2 linked regions of the Sinorhizobium fredii USDA 257 genome follow. Each later gene encodes a partner of the first gene's protein in a complex. Links are inferred from orthologs where the notes say so. Each region holds a gene or a part of one and is shown on either strand. Other genes may lie near its edges.

Region 1 (9,732 bases):
GCCGTTCCTCGGAAGTGATCGCCCCGGTGTCGTCACGCTCGAGCCGCGCCAGCAACTGGTATTTCAGCGCGGCGATCAGCAGGTTGCCGTTCCATTCGGGAAACATATTGCCGCGATAGACCGCGATCGCGCCGGGGGCGATTGAGGGATCCCAGTGATAGAGAGGCTGCTCCATTCCCTCCTTGGCGGTGCCTTCGCCGATCTCCGCGCCGGAATAGTCTTTTCCGTAGGTGATCACAGGCCAACCATAATTCTTGCCCGGCTGTGGATTGTTCACCTCATCGCCGCCGCGCGACCCATGCTCGACGGTCAGGAGCTTGCCGTCTGCCGGATCGAAGGTGATGCCCTGGGGATTGCGGTGTCCTTTGGACCAGATCTCGGCTCGGCCTTCGGTACCGCCGCGATAGGGGTTGGAAGCCGGGATGGAGCCATCGGCATTGATATGCAGGATTGCGCCGGCATGGTCACGCGGGTCCTGGGCCCGATCACGATCGCCTCGGTCGCCGATGCCGAAGAAAAGGCTGCCATCGCGGTCGATGGCGATGCGCGAGCCAAAATGCTGGCCGCCCCGCGTGAACCGGTCCATCCGGAAGATTTCCTTCACGTCCGTCAGCCTCTGCTCGTCGTCGGAGAGCGTCGCGCGCACGAGAACGGTGCCGTAACCGCCGTCGCCGCGCGCCGACAGGGTGAGGTAAAGGGCGCGGTTCGTAGAAAACTGCGGGTCGAGTGCGACGTCGAGCAGCCCACCCTGGCCATGCTCGGCGACGTCCGGAACACCTTTGATCGCGGGCGAGAGCTTGCCGTCGCGGAGGATGCGGAGGCGTCCTGGCCGCTCGGTCACGATCAGCGCGCCGTCAGGCATGACTTCGACCGCCCAGGGATACTGAAGCCCGCCTGCGAGTGTCTCGATGAGGACCGTCCCCGTCTGTGCCTGGAATTCCCGAGCCTGTTGTGCAGCGGCAGGGAGAGCGGCGGACAGGAATAAGGCGGTGGCCAGAGGCAGAACGGCCATGATCAATGCCGCGCGGCTCTTGCTCGACTTGGTTTTTGTCCAACGCACGGGCCGCATTGCGCTTCGACGCTCCTATGCTCGGCCGGCAAGCCTGCTCAGCCAGGCTTGGCTGCTCATAATCGATTGGGGAGAAACTGGTGCGCAGCCGCCTCCGCTTCAAGTCAAATCCGATCAAAACGGCTTTATCGTGGGTGTGAGCGGCGTGAGCGTGACGTCCAACGCCTGTTGGTCCTAACCGACCACATTCTTCGCCGCGTGCTTCTCCGCGGCGAAGAGCTCAGCCTTGGCCTTCATGTAAAAGCCTTTGCCGACCAGCAACAGGCCCGCAAGGGCAATCATGGCGATGATCGCCACGATGATCGTCTCGGTGGCCGACAACCGGGCAAGGAAACCGGCGCGCTGCTCAGGCAGATCGTCTCCGTCATCGGCCATGGCGTCTGCTTCTCGCCCTGCTGAACGCGGCGATCTGGCGACGCCCGACGACGAAAGTGGTGGCGGCCGTGAGCGCCGCTGCAAGCAGCGTCGCTCCGGCGAGCATCTGCCGGCCAGCTTCCGTCCTCGTCTGCGGTTGATCAAGACCCGCCCGTGCGGTGGGGGCAGCCGGGGCAGGGTCGGCAACGATCAGCATCGCAAACTTCGCGTCGGCGCCAGCGGATTGTTCGAACTTGCCCTCGGCCGCCTGGGCCGCCGTCTCGACCACCAGACCGAAGATCATCACCATGCAGACTGCGAGCGCCGCAAGCGCGAGAAAAAATCCCCAGCGCGCCTCGTTACGGCCCGTTCGCGTCGAAGCGATTTCGTCATCGAGAAACATAGCACACCCCCACGATGCCAGTGCATTTCGCGTCAGATGAGAAGACGCCTGGATATCGGCTCTTGCGGGACGGAATTGGGGCGCTCTGCGACAGTTATTGTGGCGAAACAAGGGCGGTGGGTAAACGCGTGAGAATCGCGGGATTTCCGAGATAAAGGGTGTCGACGATGCTGCGGGCGGAAACCCTTCGCGTTGGGCCGCGGGAACCCCGGCGAGGCGAAATTACCCCAGGCTGGGAGCCTGCGCGAACGGACAGGTGCCCGCCTTCCATCGAAGCTCGTGATCGTATTGATGAAACTTTGTCATGGTGACGCATTTTGCACGGCCTGGCCGCCGTTTTTCTGCGTCGAACGCTTGCAAGGCCCTGCGTCTTTCGACATAGACCTAACCGCTATGGAGCCCGATCCTCCGTTCCGTAGCGCCTCACGCCCCGTTTCGAAACGATCAGGACCTCACACCATGGCCTTCCTTGCTGATGCCCTTTCTCGTGTAAAGCCCTCCGCCACCATTGCCGTTTCGCAGAAAGCCCGCGAGTTGAAGGCGAAAGGCCGCGACGTCATCGGCCTCGGAGCCGGGGAGCCGGATTTCGACACGCCGGACAACATCAAGATGGCGGCGATCGACGCGATCAATCGCGGCGAAACGAAGTACACGCCGGTCTCCGGCATTCCGGAACTGCGCGAGGCGATCGCGAAGAAGTTCAAGCGCGAGAACAATCTCGATTACACCGCCGCGCAGACGATCGTCGGCACCGGCGGAAAGCAGATTCTTTTCAACGCCTTCATGGCGACCCTTAACCCGGGCGATGAAGTCGTGATCCCGGCTCCCTACTGGGTGTCTTATCCGGAGATGGTGGCGCTGTGCGGTGGCACGCCGGTGTTCGTTTCGGCGACGCAGGAAAACAACTTCAAGCTCAAGGCCGCGGATCTCGAGAAGACGATCACGCCGAAGACCAAGTGGTTCGTCTTCAACTCGCCATCAAACCCCTCGGGCGCTGCCTATTCGCATGACGAACTCAAGGCGCTGACGGATGTGCTGATGAAACATCCGCATGTCTGGGTGCTGACCGATGACATGTACGAGCACCTGACCTATGGCGACTTCAAGTTCGCAACGCCGGTCGAGGTCGAGCCCGGCCTCTACGACCGCACCTTGACGATGAACGGCGTCTCCAAAGCCTATGCGATGACCGGCTGGCGCATCGGCTATGCCGCCGGCCCCTTGCAACTCATCAAGGCGATGGACATGATCCAGGGCCAGCAGACCTCGGGCGCCACCTCGATCGCGCAATGGGCCGCTGTGGAGGCGCTGAACGGCTCGCAGGATTTCATCCCACGCAACAAGGAGATCTTCCAGGGTCGGCGCGATCTTGTCGTCTCCATGCTGAACCAGGCCAAGGGCATTTCCTGCCCGACGCCGGAAGGTGCCTTCTACGTCTATCCCTCCTGCGCCGGGCTGATCGGCAAGACCGCCCCGTCGGGAAAGGTCATCGAGACCGACGAGGACTTCGTCTCCGAGCTTCTGGAAGTGGAAGGCGTTGCGGTGGTGCACGGTTCGGCCTTCGGTCTAGGCCCGAACTTCCGCATCTCCTATGCGACCTCCGAGGAACTCCTCGAAGAGGCTTGCCGCCGAGTCCAGCGTTTCTGCGCCGCCTGCAAGTAACGGCGCGGACAAAGCAACACACGTCAAGCCCGCCGTTCCCGGCGGGCTTTTTCATGCTCAGAAATCGATTCGGCAATTGCCCAAGTCGATTCAGGAAGAAGCCCTATCTTATTGAGTCTACACTAATTCCCGCCTCCTGATCAGTTCGACCACTGCGGAGATGTCGTCGTCGCCATGCCCTTGGTCGACCCGGCTGGTAGCAAGCCTTCGCATGACGTCGATGAAGTCAGGCGCGACGTCTTGTTCGCCGCTCGCGCGGACAATATTTTCGAGGGCGACCGTCTGCATCGCCAGGTTGGAGACGACGTTGCGGTCGTGCAGGCCGCTGTCGATCTTGTCGGCCAGGTCGGGGAGGGTGCCGCTCATCGCCTCGAGCCATGGCAGGAGAAGCGCTAGAAAATCGGTCATCCTGTCGCCGCTGCTTGCCACCAGTGCAGCGGCATGCAGGAAGCCCGAGAAGAGGCCGTACATGCCAGACAGAAGCGCGAGGTCATAGAGCGCCGCGCGGCCCGGATCCCCGCCGAGATAGCGGCCTTCGGCGAGCGCGATCAGCGACGGCTTGTGCCGCTCGAAAAGAGCGGTCGAGCCGCTGTAAAGGATCAAGGTTCCGGCCTCGCCGATCATCGGCGGGATCGCCATGATGCCGCCGTCGAGATAGGCAGCACCCTTCGCCGTCGCCCAAGCCGCCAGTTCCTGCGCATCGCGCGGAGTGCCATTGGTGAGATTGACCAGGTCGCGGCCAGCGAGTGCGCCCTCTGCCTCCTCCAGGACTGCCCTGGCGGCGGCGTAGTCGACGACGCAAAGAATCACAAGATCGGCTTCGGCCACAGCGTCCGCCGGGCTTGCCGCAATGCTTGCGCCGGCCGCTGTGAGCGGCTCGGCCCGCGCTGGCGTGCGGTTCCAGACCGTTACCGAATGACCGTTTCGCATGAGGGTTGCGGCAAGCGCGGAGCCCATCGCGCCGGTGCCGAGGGTGGAAATTCTGCTCATGGGTTACTCCTTGACATCGTCTCAGGCGACGGAAAGCTTCTGGCCAAGGCCGCCATCGACGGCGAGCTTTGCCCCGGTGGTGAAGGTGGCCTCGAAGGCGAGGAACAGAACGGCGCGTGCCACTTCGTCGGCAGTGCCATTGCGCCTCATCGGCGTCACGCTGTCGCCGAGCGCCTTGAACTCGGCGCGCTCGGCGTCGCTCAAGCCCGCCACACCCTTGGTCGGGGTGTCGACGAAGCCGGGACTGACCGTGTTGACGCGGATGCGGCGCGGCAGAAGCTCGGCCGCTAGTACGGAAGCGAAGGAGACGAGTGCCGCCTTGGTGGCGCTGTAGACGCTCATGCCGGGGTGACCGCCCTCATCGGCGACCGATGATGTAAACACAATCGAGCCACCTTCGCGGATCAGCGGTGCCAACCGCTGCACGGTGAAGAAGGCGCCCCTGGTGTTGACCGCAAACTGACGGTCGTAGGACGCCTCGCTTACCTTGTCGAATGTCTCCAGTTCCGAGATGCCGGCATTGACGTGCAGCAGATCGATGGCGCCCAGCTTTTGGCCGGCCATCGCGCCGAGCACGGTGATGTCGTTGAGATCGGCGATATCGGAGCGCAGCGCATGCACGCGTGCGCCGAACTCCTGCTTGATCCTTGCCAGGTTGTCCTCGTTGCGTCCGGTCAAGAGCACGTCCGCGCCGCCATCGACGAGACGCGTGACGGTCGCGAGCCCCATGCCATGCGTGCCGCCGATCACGACGGCCTTTTTGCCTTGGTAGATTGTCATGATGTCTTCCTCTTCGTTCAAAACAGACGATGAGGTAGAGGTGCATTCGTGGACGACTTTATGCTAGACGGGAAAATGTGGACCTATCGTTCACATATGCAGACGATAGAGAGATCATGGCGAACCTGAACGACTTCACCTTCTTTGTCCACGTGGTCGACCATAAAGGCTTTGCCCCGGCGGCGCGGGCGCTCAATCTGCCGAAATCGACGCTCAGCAAGCGGCTAGCCATCCTCGAACAGGACCTTGGCGTCCGCCTCATCAATCGGACATCGCGCCGCTTCTCGGTGACCGAGACGGGTGAGGATTTCTATCGCCATGCGGCAGCAATGCTGATCGAAGCGGAGGCTGCAGAGAATATCGTGAAGGGGCGGCTCGCCGAGCCGAGCGGTGCGGTCAGGATCACCGCTTCGGTACCGACGGCTCAGCTCTCGCTGGCGCCGCTGCTGCCCGAACTCGCGCTCGCCTATCCGAAGCTGCGCGTGATCCTGCACGCGACCGACCGCTTCGTCGACATTGTTCAGGAAGGCTTTGACCTTGCCGTTCGCGACCACTTCGCGCCGCTTCCGGATTCGGGCCTCGTCCAGCGCCGCGTCGGATCGCAAGCGAAAATGCTTGTCGCCGCATCTGTCTATTTACACCAGCGGGGAATGCCCCTGGAGCCCGCGGATCTGGCACAGCACGACGGCCTGATGACGTCGCTTACGTCGGACGGCTGGGTAATGGAGCACGCCGATGGGGCGAGTGTGGAGATTTCACCAAAGCCACGTTTCGTGGCGGACGAGTCCCGCGTCCTGCGCGAAGCGGCTATGGCGGGGCTCGGCATTACCACCTTGCCCGGCAAGCTTTGCCAGGATGAGATCGCAAGCGGCGCTCTGGTCCGAATCCTGCCGGAATGGACTGCGGGCAAAGTGATGACGACCATCCTGATGCCGCATAGGCGCGGCCAACTACCGTCGGTGCGCGCGACCGTAGATTTCCTGGCGGCTCGCCTCGGCGAGGGCTGACATGCGGCTGCTAGGCCATATTACAAAGCAGAAGGCCCGCACACGCGGCGGGCCTTTCATCACAATTCGGGAACCGTGCGCTCAGCGCTCAGCCAGCGCCGGTTCGCCCTTCTTCTCGCGGATGAGGTTCAGGAAGCGACGGAAGAGATAGTGACTGTCCTGCGGCCCGGGCGAGGCTTCCGGGTGGTGCTGGACCGAGAAAACCGATTTACCATTGACGCGCAGGCCGCAATTGGTGCCGTCGAAGAGCGAAACGTGAGTCTCTTCAACGCCTTCCGGCAGCGACTTCGAATCGACCGCGAAGCCGTGGTTCATCGAGACGATCTCGACCTTGCCGGTCGTGTGGTCCTTGACCGGATGATTGGCGCCGTGGTGCCCCTGATGCATCTTCTCGGTCTTGGCGCCGAGCGCCAGCGCCAGCATCTGGTGACCGAGGCAGATCCCGAAGACCGGTATGTCGCTTTTCAGCAGGTTCTTGATCACCGGCACCGCGTATTCGCCGGTGGCGGCCGGGTCGCCCGGGCCGTTCGAAAGGAAGATACCGTCCGGTTTCAAGGCCAAGACTTCCTCAGCGCTCGTCTCGGCCGGAACGACCGTGACCCGGCAATCGAGGCCGGCGAAAAGGCGCAGGATGTTGCGCTTGACGCCGTAGTCGAGCGCCACGACGTGATAGGCGGCTTCGGTTTCGCCGAGTGTCGAGTGACCTTCGTTCCACACCCAGGGCTTCTCGGTCCAGCGATAGGACTGGCCTGAGGTCGCAACCTTGGCAAGATCGAGTCCCTCGAGGCCGCCCCAGGCTTTTGCTTCCGCCTTCAGCGTCTCGATGTCGAAGACGCCGGCCGGATCATGGGCGATGACGGCGTTCGGCATGCCGTTCTCGCGGATCCAGGCGGTCAGCGCCCGCGTATCGATGCCGCAAAGCCCGATGACGCCGCGCGCCTTCAGCCAGGCGTCGAGGTGCTTGGCGGCGCGATAGTTGGAAGGATCGGTGATGTCGGCCTTGAAGATGACCCCTACGGCGCCGTGGCGGGCCGCCGGCGTCAGATCCTCGATGTCCTCATCATTGGCGCCGATATTGCCGATATGCGGGAAGGTGAAGGTGACGATCTGGCCGAGATAGGAAGGGTCCGTCAGGATTTCCTGATACCCGGTCAGCGCCGTGTTGAAGCAGACCTCGGCCTGGACCTTGCCGGTTGCGCCGATGCCCTTGCCTTCGATCACCGTGCCGTCGGCCAGAACGAGCAGGGCGGTGGGTTTCTGGATTGTCCATGCGGGTGTCGCGGTCATCGTTCCTATCCCGTTGCGGCGGACCGCGCGGCTTTAAAGCCGGTCGGTTCAGCCCCCTTCAAATTGCATGCGGCATGGCGCGCGGAAGCCCCGCGAGAAAGAGGTTCATGCCGATGTTCGTGCAGGTGCCGGAAAATAAACAAAGGCTCTCATCGGGTCAACCGGCCGCCGTGAATTGTCGGGAAATAAAGTTCCTTAAAATTCAACCGGTTGCGCATTCGGTTTGATTGTACCTGCCGCACTGGTTTAAGACGACGACAACAACGAGGCAAACGAGCTGGTCCGGACGCTGGCAGCCGGGGCCGGCTTCGGGACGGAGTACAGATATGCGCGAGCAATTCGCAAACGCCCTTAAGGAAGCTCTGAAAGCCAGGGATGCCCGGCGGACTTCGACCGTTCGGCTGATCCAGGCAGCCATCAAGGACCGCGATATTGCCAATCGCGGTCAGGGCAAGGATCCGGCAAGCGATGATGAAATCATGCAGATCCTCGCCAGGATGATCAAGCAACGCGAGGAATCGGCCCGCATCTACGACCAAGGCGGCCGCCCGGAACTCGCAGAGCAGGAGCGGCAGGAAATCGCCATCATCAACGCGTTCCTGCCCGAGCAGTTTTCGGAGGAGAAGATTCGGGAGCTCTGCGTCGCGATCATCCAGGAAACCGGTGCCCAGGGCTTGCGTGATATGGGCAAGTGCATGAACGTGCTGAAGGAGCGCTATCCCGGCCAGATGGATTTCGCCAAGGCTTCCAGCATCCTCAAGGAACTGTTGAAATAGCCCATTGCGCGCGATCCTTGAGGGCGCGCTGCTTTCGTTCAGCCGTCCCTCTCCCTGTGAATTGCGGGCAATACCAAAGGGGACTGTGGCTTCCTCCAGCCATGCCGCTTATATGGAAGCTGGCCAGAGGTACCCATGCGCTTGTCACCGTCCTTCCTTGACGAGATCCGCGACCGCGTTCCGATTTCGGACGTGATCGGCAAGCGCGTCACCTGGGACCGGCGCAAGACCAATGTGTCGCGCGGCGATTACTGGGCCTGCTGCCCTTTCCACGGCGAGAAGTCGCCGAGCTTCCATTGCGAGGACCGCAAGGGCCGCTATCACTGTTTCGGCTGCGGTGTTTCCGGCGATCATTTCCGCTTCCTGACCGATCTCGAAGGCTTGAACTTTCCCGAAGCAGTTCAGCAGATCGCTGATATGGCGGGCGTCGCGATGCCGCAGCCCGACCCGCAGGCCGAGCGGCGGGAGAAGGAACGGACGAACCTCCTCGACGTCATGGAACTGGCGACGCAGTTCTTTCAGGATCAGCTCCAGAGCGCGATGGGGGCGAAGGCGCGCGCCTATCTGCGCGAGCGCGGCCTGACCGGCCGGACGATCGAGACATTTCGACTGGGCTATGCGCCGGACAGCCGCAACGCCTTGAAGGAGTTTCTCGCCGGCAAGGGTGTCGGCAAGGAGCAGATCGAGGCCTGTGGCCTTGTCGTGCATGGGCCGGACGTCCCGGTCTCCTACGACCGCTTTCGCGACCGGATCATGTTCCCGATCCTTTCGGCACGCGAGAAGGTGATCGCTTTTGGCGGGCGGGCCATGTCGGCCGATGCGCCAGCCAAATATCTGAACTCCAACGAGACCGAACTCTTCCACAAGGGCAATGTGCTCTTCAATTTCGCGCGCGCCCGGCGTGCCTCGCAGGGCGCCGATGGAGTCGGCACGATCATCGCCGTCGAAGGCTACATGGACGTGATCGCGCTACATCAGGCGGGTATCGAGAATACCGTGGCACCGCTCGGCACGGCGCTCACCGAGAACCAGCTCGACCTCCTCTGGAAGATGACGTCGCAGCCGGTGCTTTGCTTCGACGGCGACGGCGCCGGCATCCGGGCGGCCAATCGCGCCGTCGACCTGGCGCTGCCGCACCTGAAGCCCGGCCGTTCCGTCCGTTTCGCCATGCTGCCGGACGGCAAGGACCCGGACGACCTCGTCCGCCATGAAGGACGCGAGCCGTTTGACAAGGTGCTCGCCAATGCCCGCTCGCTGGCAGACATGGTCTGGATGCGTGAAGTGCAGGGCGGCACGTTTGATACGCCGGAAAAACGCGCCGAGCTCGAAGCGCGGCTGAGGCAGGTGACCTCGGTCATCGCCGACGAAAGCGTCCGCCGCCATTACGGCCAGGACATGCGCGAC
Region 2 (10,898 bases), 640 kb from region 1 along the record:
CGAAATCGACCGGCTCATTTCAAGGCGCGTGACCCTCGACGCGGCCCCGGATATCATTGCCAATCCAGCCCTCCCGGGAGAGGTTAAAGTGCTGGTGATCCCGTCTTCCTAGAAGGCCGCGCACGTCAGCGAAAATCGATTGCTGACGTCCCCCTTGATCGGCGCACAAATATCTTCGCTTTATTGTCGATTCCGGAATTTTCGGGGTTCCGCTGGCACAGACATTTGCCTATAAGCCGCTTCTAGCCTGAAAACACCATTCATTGCGCACCCGGCCGGCGATCTCCCAGCTCGGCCGGTTTTTCGCGCAGCCAGAAAACGGATGAGAACCATGCCGAAGCGCCAAGATATCAAATCGATCCTCATCATCGGCGCGGGGCCGATCGTGATCGGCCAGGCATGTGAATTCGACTACTCCGGCACCCAGGCTTGCAAGGCTCTTAAAGAGGAAGGTTACCGCGTCATCCTCGTCAACTCCAATCCGGCGACGATCATGACCGATCCCGGGCTTGCGGATGCGACCTATGTCGAGCCGATCACCCCCGAGGTCGTCGCCAAGATCATTGCCAAGGAGCGCCCCGACGCGCTGCTGCCGACCATGGGCGGCCAGACGGCATTGAATACGGCGCTTTCCCTGCGGCGGATGGGCGTCCTCGATCGTTACAATGTCGAGATGATCGGCGCCAAGCCAGAGGCGATCGACAAGGCCGAAGACCGCGCCCTTTTCCGCGAGGCGATGGCCAAGATCGGGCTCGAGACGCCGAAGTCGCGGCTGGCGAACGCCACCGACATCAAGGAGCAGGACCGCAAGGCGCACGAGGCGGAGCGCGCCGCGCTCAAGGCCAAGTTCTCCGGTGCCGAACTGGACACCGCCCTCGACGATCTCGAAAACAGGTGGAATCTCGGCGAAGGCGACCGCAAGCAGCGCTACGTGAACCATGCGATGGCGATCGCCGCCCAGGCGCTCGACGATGTCGGCCTTCCGGCAATCATCCGGCCCTCCTTCACGCTCGGCGGCACGGGCGGCGGCATCGCCTACAACCGCTCGGAATTCTTCGAGATCATCGGTGGTGGTCTCGATGCCTCGCCGACCACCGAAGTCCTGATCGAGGAGTCGGTGCTCGGCTGGAAGGAGTATGAAATGGAAGTCGTCCGCGACAAGGCGGACAATTGCATCATCATCTGCTCGATCGAAAACATCGACCCGATGGGCGTCCACACGGGCGATTCCATCACCGTCGCGCCGGCGCTGACGCTGACCGACAAGGAATATCAGATCATGCGCAACGCCTCGATCGCGGTTCTGCGCGAAATCGGCGTTGAAACCGGCGGATCGAACGTGCAGTTCGCGGTCAATCCGGAAAACGGCCGCCTGGTCGTCATCGAGATGAACCCGCGCGTCTCGCGCTCGTCGGCGCTCGCCTCCAAGGCGACAGGTTTTCCGATCGCCAAGATCGCCGCCAAGCTTGCCATCGGCTATACGCTCGACGAGCTGGAGAACGACATCACCGGGGGAGCCACGCCTGCCTCCTTCGAACCGTCGATCGACTATGTCGTCACCAAGATCCCGCGCTTCGCCTTCGAGAAGTTCCCCGGCGCCGAGCCGACGCTGACCACCGCGATGAAATCGGTCGGCGAAGTGATGGCGATCGGCCGCACTTTTGCGGAATCGCTGCAGAAGGCGCTTCGCGGGCTTGAAACCGGGCTGACCGGCCTCGACGAGATCGAAGTTCCGGATTTCGACGAGAACGGTGACGGCCGCAACGCCATTCGCGCCGCGATCGGCATCCCGACCCCCGACCGCCTGCGCATGGTCGCCCAGGCGCTGCGCCTAGGCATGACCGAGGCGGAAGTGCACGAGTCCTGCAAGATCGATCCCTGGTTCATCGCCCAGTTCAAGGCGATCGTCGACATGGAGGCCCGCATCCGCGAACACGGCCTGCCGCAGGATGCCGAAAACCTCAGAATGCTGAAGGCGATGGGCTTCTCGGACGCCCGGCTTGCGACGCTGACCGGCAAGCGCCCGAAGGAAGTGGCGGAGCTGCGCAATGCGCTGAACGTCCGCCCGGTCTACAAGCGCATCGATACCTGCGCGGCGGAGTTCGCTTCGCCGACCGCCTACATGTATTCGACCTATGAAACGCCGTTCGTCGGCGCTGCCCGCTCCGAGGCACAGGTCTCCGATCGCAAGAAGGTCGTCATTCTCGGCGGCGGCCCGAACCGGATCGGCCAGGGCATCGAATTTGATTATTGCTGCTGCCACGCGGCCTTCGCCTTGAAGGACGCCGGTTATGAAGCGATCATGATCAACTGCAACCCGGAAACCGTTTCGACCGACTACGACACCTCCGACCGGCTCTATTTCGAGCCGCTGACGGCCGAAGACGTGATCGAGATCATGCGGGCCGAACAGGAAAACGGCACCTTGCACGGCGTAATCGTGCAGTTCGGCGGCCAGACGCCGCTGAAGCTTGCGGAAGCGCTGGAGAAGAACGGCATCCCGATCCTCGGCACGGCACCTGACGCGATCGATCTTGCCGAAGACCGCGACCGCTTCCAGAAGCTCTTGATGAAGCTCGACCTCAACCAGCCGCGCAACGGCATCGCCTACTCCGTCGAACAGGCCCGTCTCGTCGCTGGCGAAATCGGCTTTCCGCTGGTCGTGCGGCCGTCTTACGTTCTCGGCGGCCGCGCCATGCAGATCATCCATTCGGAAAGCATGCTGCAGAGCTACCTGCTCGACACCGTTCCCGGACTCGTGCCGGAAGACATCAAGCAGCGCTATCCGAACGACAAGACCGGCCAGATCAACACGCTGCTCGGCAAGAACCCGCTGCTCTTCGACAGCTATCTGACGAATGCGATCGAAGTGGATGTCGATTGCTTGTGCGACGGCAAGGATGTCTTCGTTTCCGGTATCATGGAGCATATCGAGGAGGCGGGCATTCACTCTGGCGACTCGGCCTGCTCGCTGCCGGTGCACTCGCTCGACAACGACCTGGTGGACGAACTCGAGCGTCAGACGGCAGCGCTTGCCAAGGCACTGAACGTCGGCGGATTGATGAACGTGCAGTTCGCCATCAAGGACGGCACGATCTACGTGCTCGAAGTTAATCCGCGCGCCTCCCGCACGGTCCCGTTCGTCGCCAAGACGATCGGGGCGCCGATTGCGAAAATCGCCGCACGGGTGATGGCCGGGGAAACTCTGGATGACGCGATTGCCGCCTATGGGAAGAAGCCGGATCCGCGCAATCTGAAGCACATTGCCGTCAAGGAAGCCGTGTTTCCCTTCGCCCGGTTCCCCGGCGTCGACACGCTGCTCGGTCCCGAAATGCGCTCGACCGGCGAAGTGATCGGCCTCGATACCGACTATGCGCTGGCTTTCGCCAAGTCCCAGCTCGGCGCCGGCGTCGACCTGCCGCGCGACGGAACCGTCTTCGTCTCGGTGCGCGACGAGGACAAGGCACGCGTGCTGCCGGCCATCCGCGTTCTCGTGGACATCGGATTCAAAGTCATGGCAACCGGCGGCACGGCCCGGTTCCTGGCCGAGCATGGCATTACCGCCACCAAGGTGAACAAGGTGCTCGAGGGCCGGCCGCACGTCGAAGACGCCATTCGCAACCGCCAGATCCAGCTCGTCATCAACACAACGGATGGCAACAAGGCGATCTCCGACTCGAAGTCGCTCCGCCGTGCGACCCTGATGCAGAAGGTTCCCTATTATACGACCATGGCCGGAGCCGAGGCAGCGGCACACGCCATCAAGGCGCTGAAGGCCGGGAGCCTCGAGGTGCGTCCGCTGCAGAGCTATTTCGAGGCTTGACGAATGCCTGATAGCGCATCTGTTTTCCGGTGCGCCATTGCGCGTCAATTCTCGTTAGATATCTGAATGCAACCTGAACGTTTGCTTCAGGCTGCATTCGGATGCGCCGTGGTTCCATGCCACCCGTCAGCAAAGCCGCAATCAACGGCAACGCGCGAAGCGGGGCCACGACGTGCAACTCTATTTTTTCGATCTCCGCTGGGGCGATGAACGCTTCATCGATGAGGATGGCATCGTCCATTTCGACGAGGGTTCGGCGCTTTATTACGCTCGGCGCATTGCCGACAAGATCGGCCGTGATGCGGACTATGGATCGCTGAAGGTGGAGGTACGCTCGAGCGAGGGTAAACTGCTCGCGACCGTCGCGCCATCCGAAGGCCGCGGCCACGAGCAGTTTGCTTTCATTGGCAGGCGTCGTCCAGGCGACGCCTCCCTGAGAATGCCGTCCTCTCCGCCGTGACTGGAGCTCTCACTTGAGCGTGGCGGCTGAAGGTGCCTGCCGCGACAAGCTTAGCGTGCTGACGGCAAAGAAGACCGATGCGACGGCAATCACGCAAGCGAGTGCAAACACGGCAAGCAACGACAAAGACAACACATTGTCGCTGGCGCCTTCATCGAAGCCGAATGCATTGGCGGTTGCGCCGAAAGCGGCAGCTCCGATCGCGTAGCCGGCCGATTGCAGCGTCGGCAGTAGCGCCGAGATCTTGTCGCGTTCCTCTCTGGTCGACACGTCCATCAGGAACTGGCTGAGCGTTCCCCAACTGATCCCGAAGCCTGCACCGATCGCCACCTGCCCGATGAAGACGAGCCGGTGCTCGCCGCTGCCGACGGCGAGTGTCAGCCCGACGAGACCAAGGCAGAGGATCAGCGGTCCCGTCCACATCAGCCGAATGCGAAATGCATGCGAGGGCAGACTGGCGACCACAATTGCTGTTGCACTCCAGGACATGGCCATTAAGGCGCTGGAAAAGCCGGCGGCTGTTGGTCCGAAGTCCCACAGCTGCTGCATGGAATAGACGAGATAGACGGAACCGGATGCCTGGGCCAGCGGCATCAACAGAACGACCCAGAGGCCGGTGCCAAGTGCGGTGCGGAGCGAGAACGCACCGGACGGCAGAATGGAATGCGGCGATCTGCGGTCGGACCGGATCGCAATTATGAAAACTGCGAGTGCCATCATGAGCAAAACCGCCATCACATAACCCTTGCTGGCGGTGTTGGAGAGCGAGATCAGCAAGATCCCGAGGCCGAAAGCGACAAGTCGCGGCAATGGAACGGCGCCCGCCGCTACCGTGCGTTGCTTCGGCTGACCGACGATCGCAATGACGAGGGCGATGAAGACCGCCACGGCCGGTATGTTGACGAAGAAGGCGGCGCGCCACGACCAGTATTCCGTGAGTAGCCCGGAGATCAGCGGTCCGGCAAAGGCTGCAGAAGCCCAGACGATCGCTTCCGCCCCGAAGACCTTGGGAACGAGCCGCGGCGGAAAAAGCTCCGGTATCAGTGCGTAGCAAACCCCGGCAATGATGCCCTCGCCCAGTCCCTGCAGCAGCCTGCCGGCGAGCACTTGCGGCATTCCGGTCGCCAAGGTCGCTATGACGGTGCCTGTGGCGAAGACAAGCGCTGCAGCGATGAGCGTATTGCGCGCACCGAATCGGGCTTTCTGATTGGCCGCCAGGGCGCCGCCGATGATGGCGAAGACGAGGTAGAGGGTGAAGGCCCAGGACAGCAAGGCTGCGCCACCGAACTCCTCGACCGCCGTCGGCAAGGCCGTCGAAATGAAGAATTCGTTGAAAGCAAAGAGCGCGACGCCGAGGCACAATGTCACGGTCGCGGCGAGATGATCCCTCCGTAGCAACTCGCTCCAGCGTCCCTCGCCTTCCCTGTGCCTTGTCACGCTGGAGATCCTCGGGTTCTCTTCGGCTACACTCATAGATTGGTTCCGATCGTTTGTTCATGGAACCAGCATTGATACAACCTCAAGTGCTGTTGAGGTAAAGAGGCCTTTTGCAAGTGACCGCTTATTGCGAGAAGCTCAAGGTCGTATGCGGCCTTGGCCGCCCGTGGACAGTCGCGAAAAATCTGGCTTTCGCAGTTCCGTTTCTGTTATAAGAACGGTTCGGATGTTTCGGACGGTTCCGGTGCTTTTGCACCGGGGACCGTTTTCTTTTGCGTCGATGCCGCCGGGAGGTGGCGCCGCGCGCTTGGTAAAGGACAATGAAATGGTCGACAAAGTTCCGATGACCCAGGGTGGATTCGCCAATCTGCAGGAGGAACTGCGCTGGCGCCAGCAGGAAGAACGCCCGCGAATCATCGAAGCGATCGCCGAGGCGCGTGCCCATGGGGACCTGTCGGAAAATGCCGAGTACCATGCCGCCAAGGAGGCCCAGAGCCACAACGAGGGCCGCGTTTCCGAGCTCGAAGATCTGATCGCCCGGGCCGAGGTCATCGATCTGTCGAAGATGTCCGGCTCGAAGATCAAGTTCGGCGCGAGGGTCAAGCTCGTCGACGAGGACACTGAGGAAGAAAAGACCTACCAGATCGTCGGAGACCAGGAAGCTGACGTCAAGGCTGGCCGGATCTCGATCTCGTCGCCGATCGCCCGCGCGCTGATCGGCAAGGAAGTCGGAGACTCGATCGAAGTGAACGCACCGGGTGGCTCCAAGGCCTACGAGATCCTCGCCGTTCAGTGGGGCTGAGCGCCCGATCCCACGGCCGAAACGCGCGAACGCGGCAGAGGCCGAACAGGGCCTCGCCATTCCACCCAGGGCGCGGCGTTCGCTCCGCCCCCCTCTCCCCCAAACAACTGATTGCTAGCGGCGCAAGGAGAGCGCTCACGTGGCCGATATTCGGGACATCGAGATTATTGCGCCCAATTTCAAGCGACGGCTCTCCGGCGTCACTTCGACGATCATCCAGCTTGTTCCCGTTCAGCGCAACCTCGGGCAGAAGATCGCGGTCCTCGGGCTCGGGCTGCCCACGAGTCTGCCATCGATCCGGTTTCGCGACCTGATCCAGCTGTGGCGGACGCCGAAAGGCCGCCGCTGCCGCGTCTGGCATGCGCGCCGCAATGTCGAAATGCTGCCGGCAATCCTGCTGCGCGACCTGCTGCGCATGAAGATCCGGATCGTCTTCACCTCCGCCTCGCAGCGGCGGCATACCGGGTGGAGCAAGTTCCTCATCGGCCGGATGGATGCGGTGATCGCCACCAGCGCCAAGACCGCCGCCTATCTGGCGGTGCCGAGCACTGTCATCCTGCACGGTATCGACACCAAACGTTTCCACCCGCCGGTCGACAAGGCGGCAGCGAAGCGTGGGCTCGATCTCGATCCGTCCAGGAAATACGTCGGCTGCTTCGGCCGTGTCCGCCACCAGAAGGGAACCGACCTTTTCGTCGACAGCATGATCGCCCTTTTGCCCGGCCGGCCCGAATGGGGTGCGATCGTCGCCGGACGCGCCACGGGCCCTCACCTCGCCTTCGAGGCTGAATTGAAGGACCGGGTCGCCAAGGCGGGGCTCGCCGATCGCCTGTTGTTCGTCGGCGAGCACACGAATATTCCCGATTGGTATCGCGCCCTCGATCTCTTTGTCGCGCCGCAGCGCTGGGAAGGCTTCGGTCTGACGCCACTCGAGGCGATGGCGAGCGGCGTGCCGGTCGTGGCAAGTGACGTCGGCGCCTTTTCGGAACTGATCGCAGAAGGGCCGGACGAAACCGGGCTCATCATTCCGGCCGGCAATCTCGAAGCGATGGTCGATGGCGCCGCCACCTTCATGGACGACCTGCCCCGCCTTGCGGCTGCCGCCGCGAACGGTCTGGCGCGTGCGTCCAGAGATTTCGCTATCGAGGGCGAAGCTCGGGCAATCGGCGCGATCTACGACCGTCTGATGCGCTGACGCTGAAGCTTACCGTTTCGAGGCGAATAGCGTCAGATAGGCGTCGGTGATCGCCTCCTTGGAGAAATGACTGACCAGCGTCTGATGTCCCCGTTCGGCGAGTGCGGCGCCCAAGCTGCGATCGTCGGCAATCCGCTCGATCGCGCGGGCGAACCCATCGGCATCGCCGATGTCGACCATCAGGCCGTTCTCGCCATCGCGCATGAACCATTGCGGCCCTTCGGAGCGACTCGAGACGACTGGCGTTCCCTGGGCCCAGGCTTCCAGGATGACATTGCCGAGCGGTTCGTGGTTCGAAGCCATGACGAAAATATCGGCCGCCGCGAGGAAGCGTCTCGTGTCCTTCTGCCAGCCGGCGAAGCGGACCCTTTGGCTGACGCCGAGATCGGTTGCGAGCTTGTGGAGGTTTTCCCCCTCCTCGCCATCGCCCAGCAGCCAAAGGTAAGCGCCCGGCACTTTGGCAACGGCCTCGATGAGTGTGTGGAAGCCCTTGCGTTCCACAAAACGGCCCATCGACATGACGACGGGCGCGCCCTCCGGCGTGTCGAGCGTCGCCCGGCTTATAGGTTCGACACGTTCGGTGCTGGTGAAATTCGAAATGATCTCGACATCCCGCTTCCAGCCGAGCTTGCGGACATGCTCGGCAATGCCCGGCGTATTGCAGACAATGCAGTCCGTGTTGTGAAAATAGTCGAGGCGAGGCGGATAGTCGCCGAGCCGGGAAATCTTGATGCACCGCTTATAAGGCGGCATCAGTTGGCTGGCGCGCGGTGCCCAGGCCATGAGGGCGTCCGGCCTGTCGCGCTGCGCCATCTGCATCACCTTGCGCGGCAGAAGCAGGCGATCCAGAGACAAGTTCCGGAAATGGCTTTCCGTTATCCTGGTCGAACCTTCGATTTCGGGGCGCCACGGGCGGTGGGGCCGGATAACCGCTGTCTGCTCGACGCCGCGTTCGGCAAGCGCCTTGACGAGGTGGACAAAGAAACGTTCCGCGCCGCCGTCTTTTCCGAAATGGAAGTGCATCACTTTCATCGCTGCGCCGCACCTTTTGCGAAGAGCTCGAGATAGGCGTCGGTGATCGCCTTCTCGGAAAAGCGCGTCTGCAGTGTTTCGCGGCCGCCGGCACTCAGTCTTTCGCGTAGCACCGGATCGTCCCGCAGCCTGCGAATCGCGTTCGCGAGGCCCTCGTCGTCGGCGCAGTCCACCATCAAGGCGTCGCGCTCATGCGTCATCACCCAGGAAGGCCCTTCGGCCCGTGCCGCAATAGTCGGTTTGCCGGCGCCCCAGCCCTCGAAACACACGTTGCCGAGAGGCTCATGCGACGAATTGATCGCGAAAGCGTCACCGGCAGCGAGGTAACCATAGGCATTGGTCTGCCAGCCGGGAAAGCGGACACGCTCGCGTATTCCCAGTTTGTCGGTCAACGCCTCAAGCTCATCCCGTTCCGGCCCGTCGCCGAGCAGCCAAAGATAAACACCCTCGACCTTCTGGATGGCGCGAAGCAGCCCGTCGAAGCCCTTGCGTTTGACGAAACGCCCCATGCCGACTACGACGAATGCTTCGGCGGGCGTTTGCATCTCCGATCGCGCGACCGGCGCGACGGGTGTGGCACGCGTGAAATTCGCGATCACCTCGATATCACGGCGCCATCCGAATTCCCGCACCTTGGCGGCGATGTCCGGGGTGATGCAGACCAATGTCTCGACATTGGTGTAGTAACCAAGATGCTCCGGATAGTCGCCGAGACGAGAAATCCGTAAGGCGTTCTTGTAGGAAGGCATGAAGCGGCTGGCGCGCAACTGCCAGGCCATGATGACATCGGGCCGGAACTCCCTCAGGATGCGCGACATCCGCCACTGCAGGAAAAATCGCGACAGCGAAAGCCGGCGGAAGACGCCCTCGTAGACCTGCGCGCTCCGCTCGATCTCGCTGCGCCAGCTACGCCCGGGCCGGATCAGCACGCGCTGCTCGACACCCCTGTCATGCAGGGCGTTGACCAGGTTCACGAAGAACCGTTCCGCGCCGCCTTCCTTGCCGAAATGAATATGCATGACTTTCATGGGTCACCTTTTCCGGGCATTAGCGGGAAAGCGCATCGTCGATGTTTGGCCGCGCCTTCAGCGCATGCCGCTGATAGACCTTGGCAGCAGTCAGGAACGCGTAGACTGCTCCGGTCATCGCTTCGATGAAGCCGGGAAAGCCGCAGCGCCACAGGCCGTTTCGGAAGTAGAGCCGGTAGAAATAGAGCGGTGGACTAAACAGCAGCTTGTACGGCCGCGCTGCCTTGCCCTCCGCCATCTGCTGATCCGCTTTCAGCGTCGAATACTTGTTCTCCTTGAGGATCTGCTCGTCGATGATCAGCGGCCGATAATGCAGCAGGCTGCCGGAACGGGCTGCGCCCACCTTGCCGTCCGGAACGATCCCTTCATGCACCTTCTGGCCAAGATCATAGCGGCCGCGGCCGTTGCGGATCAGGCGAAGATTGCGCCGTTCTTGCACTTTTTCGGGCGTGTAGCCGTAGCCGATCAGATAGGGGCGGCGCGCCACCCGCCAGCCGACGATGTCGGCCGGGGCGTTCAAGAGCGAAGGCAACAGAGCCTTGAGCGGTTCGTCGAACCGCTCGTCCGCGTCGATATTGAAGCACCAGGGCTGGCCGCACTGCTCGAGGGCGAATTGCTTCTGCCCGGCATAGCCACGCCATGGTTCGTACATGAACCGGATGGGCCAGCCCTTGTCGATATAGGATTGCACCAGCGCCGCCGTCCCGTCGGTGGAGCCGGAATCGACGATGACGATCTCCGCGCATTGTTCGAGGCTCTCGATGCAATTGCCGAGATAAGCCTCCTCGTTCAAGCAGATGATGAAAGCGGACAGGGGAAGCTTTGGCGTCATGGAGATCCTCTGACCGGCCGCGACCGGCAGCCTGCGTGGCGCGAAAGGGCTCTTGTCGAGCGAGTTTCAAGCTCCGCTTCCCAGTTTCGCCCAGATTGATTGACAACGGCGATGCTTCGCTAGATCTCCACCTGGCAGGCGTCCTTCACTTGGCGGATCGTCAGCATCGTCCGTACTGTATCGACATTGTCCGTCGCAGTGAGCTCTTCAATAACGAAATCCTGAAAGGCCGCAAGGTTCTCGGCGACGCACTGAAGCAGAAAGTCCGATTCACCCGAGACCATCCAGG

What was found.
Region 2: the proteins of carA (region 1) and carB are in contact, whole or in part, in a solved structure (PDB 1KEE), measured with the Escherichia coli proteins. The link is inferred for Sinorhizobium fredii USDA 257 from one-to-one orthologs.

Annotation. Positions count from the first base shown.
Region 1 is NC_018000.1:4,818,649-4,828,380, reverse strand. What follows is about bases 5,450-8,306. They hold carA (glutamine-hydrolyzing carbamoyl-phosphate synthase small subunit), read right to left. Parts: upstream 7,553-8,306; coding sequence 6,347-7,552; downstream 5,450-6,346. Other genes in these bases: USDA257_RS22610 (GatB/YqeY domain-containing protein), read left to right, coding at 7,879-8,306; USDA257_RS22620 (LysR substrate-binding domain-containing protein), read left to right, coding at 5,450-6,265. In the rest of the region: USDA257_RS22650 (PQQ-dependent sugar dehydrogenase), read right to left, coding at 1-1,069; USDA257_RS36960 (hypothetical protein), read left to right, coding at 1,011-1,247; USDA257_RS22645 (hypothetical protein), read right to left, coding at 1,244-1,444; USDA257_RS22640 (hypothetical protein), read right to left, coding at 1,434-1,826; USDA257_RS22635 (pyridoxal phosphate-dependent aminotransferase), read left to right, coding at 2,286-3,488; USDA257_RS22630 (NAD(P)-dependent oxidoreductase), read right to left, coding at 3,606-4,478; USDA257_RS22625 (SDR family oxidoreductase), read right to left, coding at 4,500-5,258; more of USDA257_RS22620, read left to right, coding at 5,375-5,449; more of USDA257_RS22610, read left to right, coding at 8,307-8,328; dnaG (DNA primase), read left to right, coding at 8,464-9,732. UniProt on the Escherichia coli protein: Small subunit of the glutamine-dependent carbamoyl phosphate synthetase (CPSase).
Region 2 is NC_018000.1:4,173,946-4,184,843, reverse strand. The notes cover bases 1-4,023. They hold carB (carbamoyl-phosphate synthase large subunit), read left to right. Parts: upstream 1-331; coding sequence 332-3,823; downstream 3,824-4,023. Other genes in these bases: USDA257_RS19500 (DUF6894 family protein), read left to right, coding at 3,996-4,023; USDA257_RS19510 (zinc-dependent alcohol dehydrogenase family protein), read left to right, coding at 1-112. In the rest of the region: more of USDA257_RS19500, read left to right, coding at 4,024-4,283; USDA257_RS19495 (MFS transporter), read right to left, coding at 4,293-5,756; transcription elongation factor GreA, read left to right, coding at 6,046-6,522; USDA257_RS19485 (glycosyltransferase family 4 protein), read left to right, coding at 6,662-7,717; USDA257_RS19480 (glycosyltransferase), read right to left, coding at 7,727-8,749; USDA257_RS19475 (glycosyltransferase), read right to left, coding at 8,746-9,777; USDA257_RS19470 (glycosyltransferase family 2 protein), read right to left, coding at 9,797-10,609; USDA257_RS19465 (Lrp/AsnC family transcriptional regulator), read right to left, coding at 10,729-10,898. UniProt on the Escherichia coli protein: Large subunit of the glutamine-dependent carbamoyl phosphate synthetase (CPSase).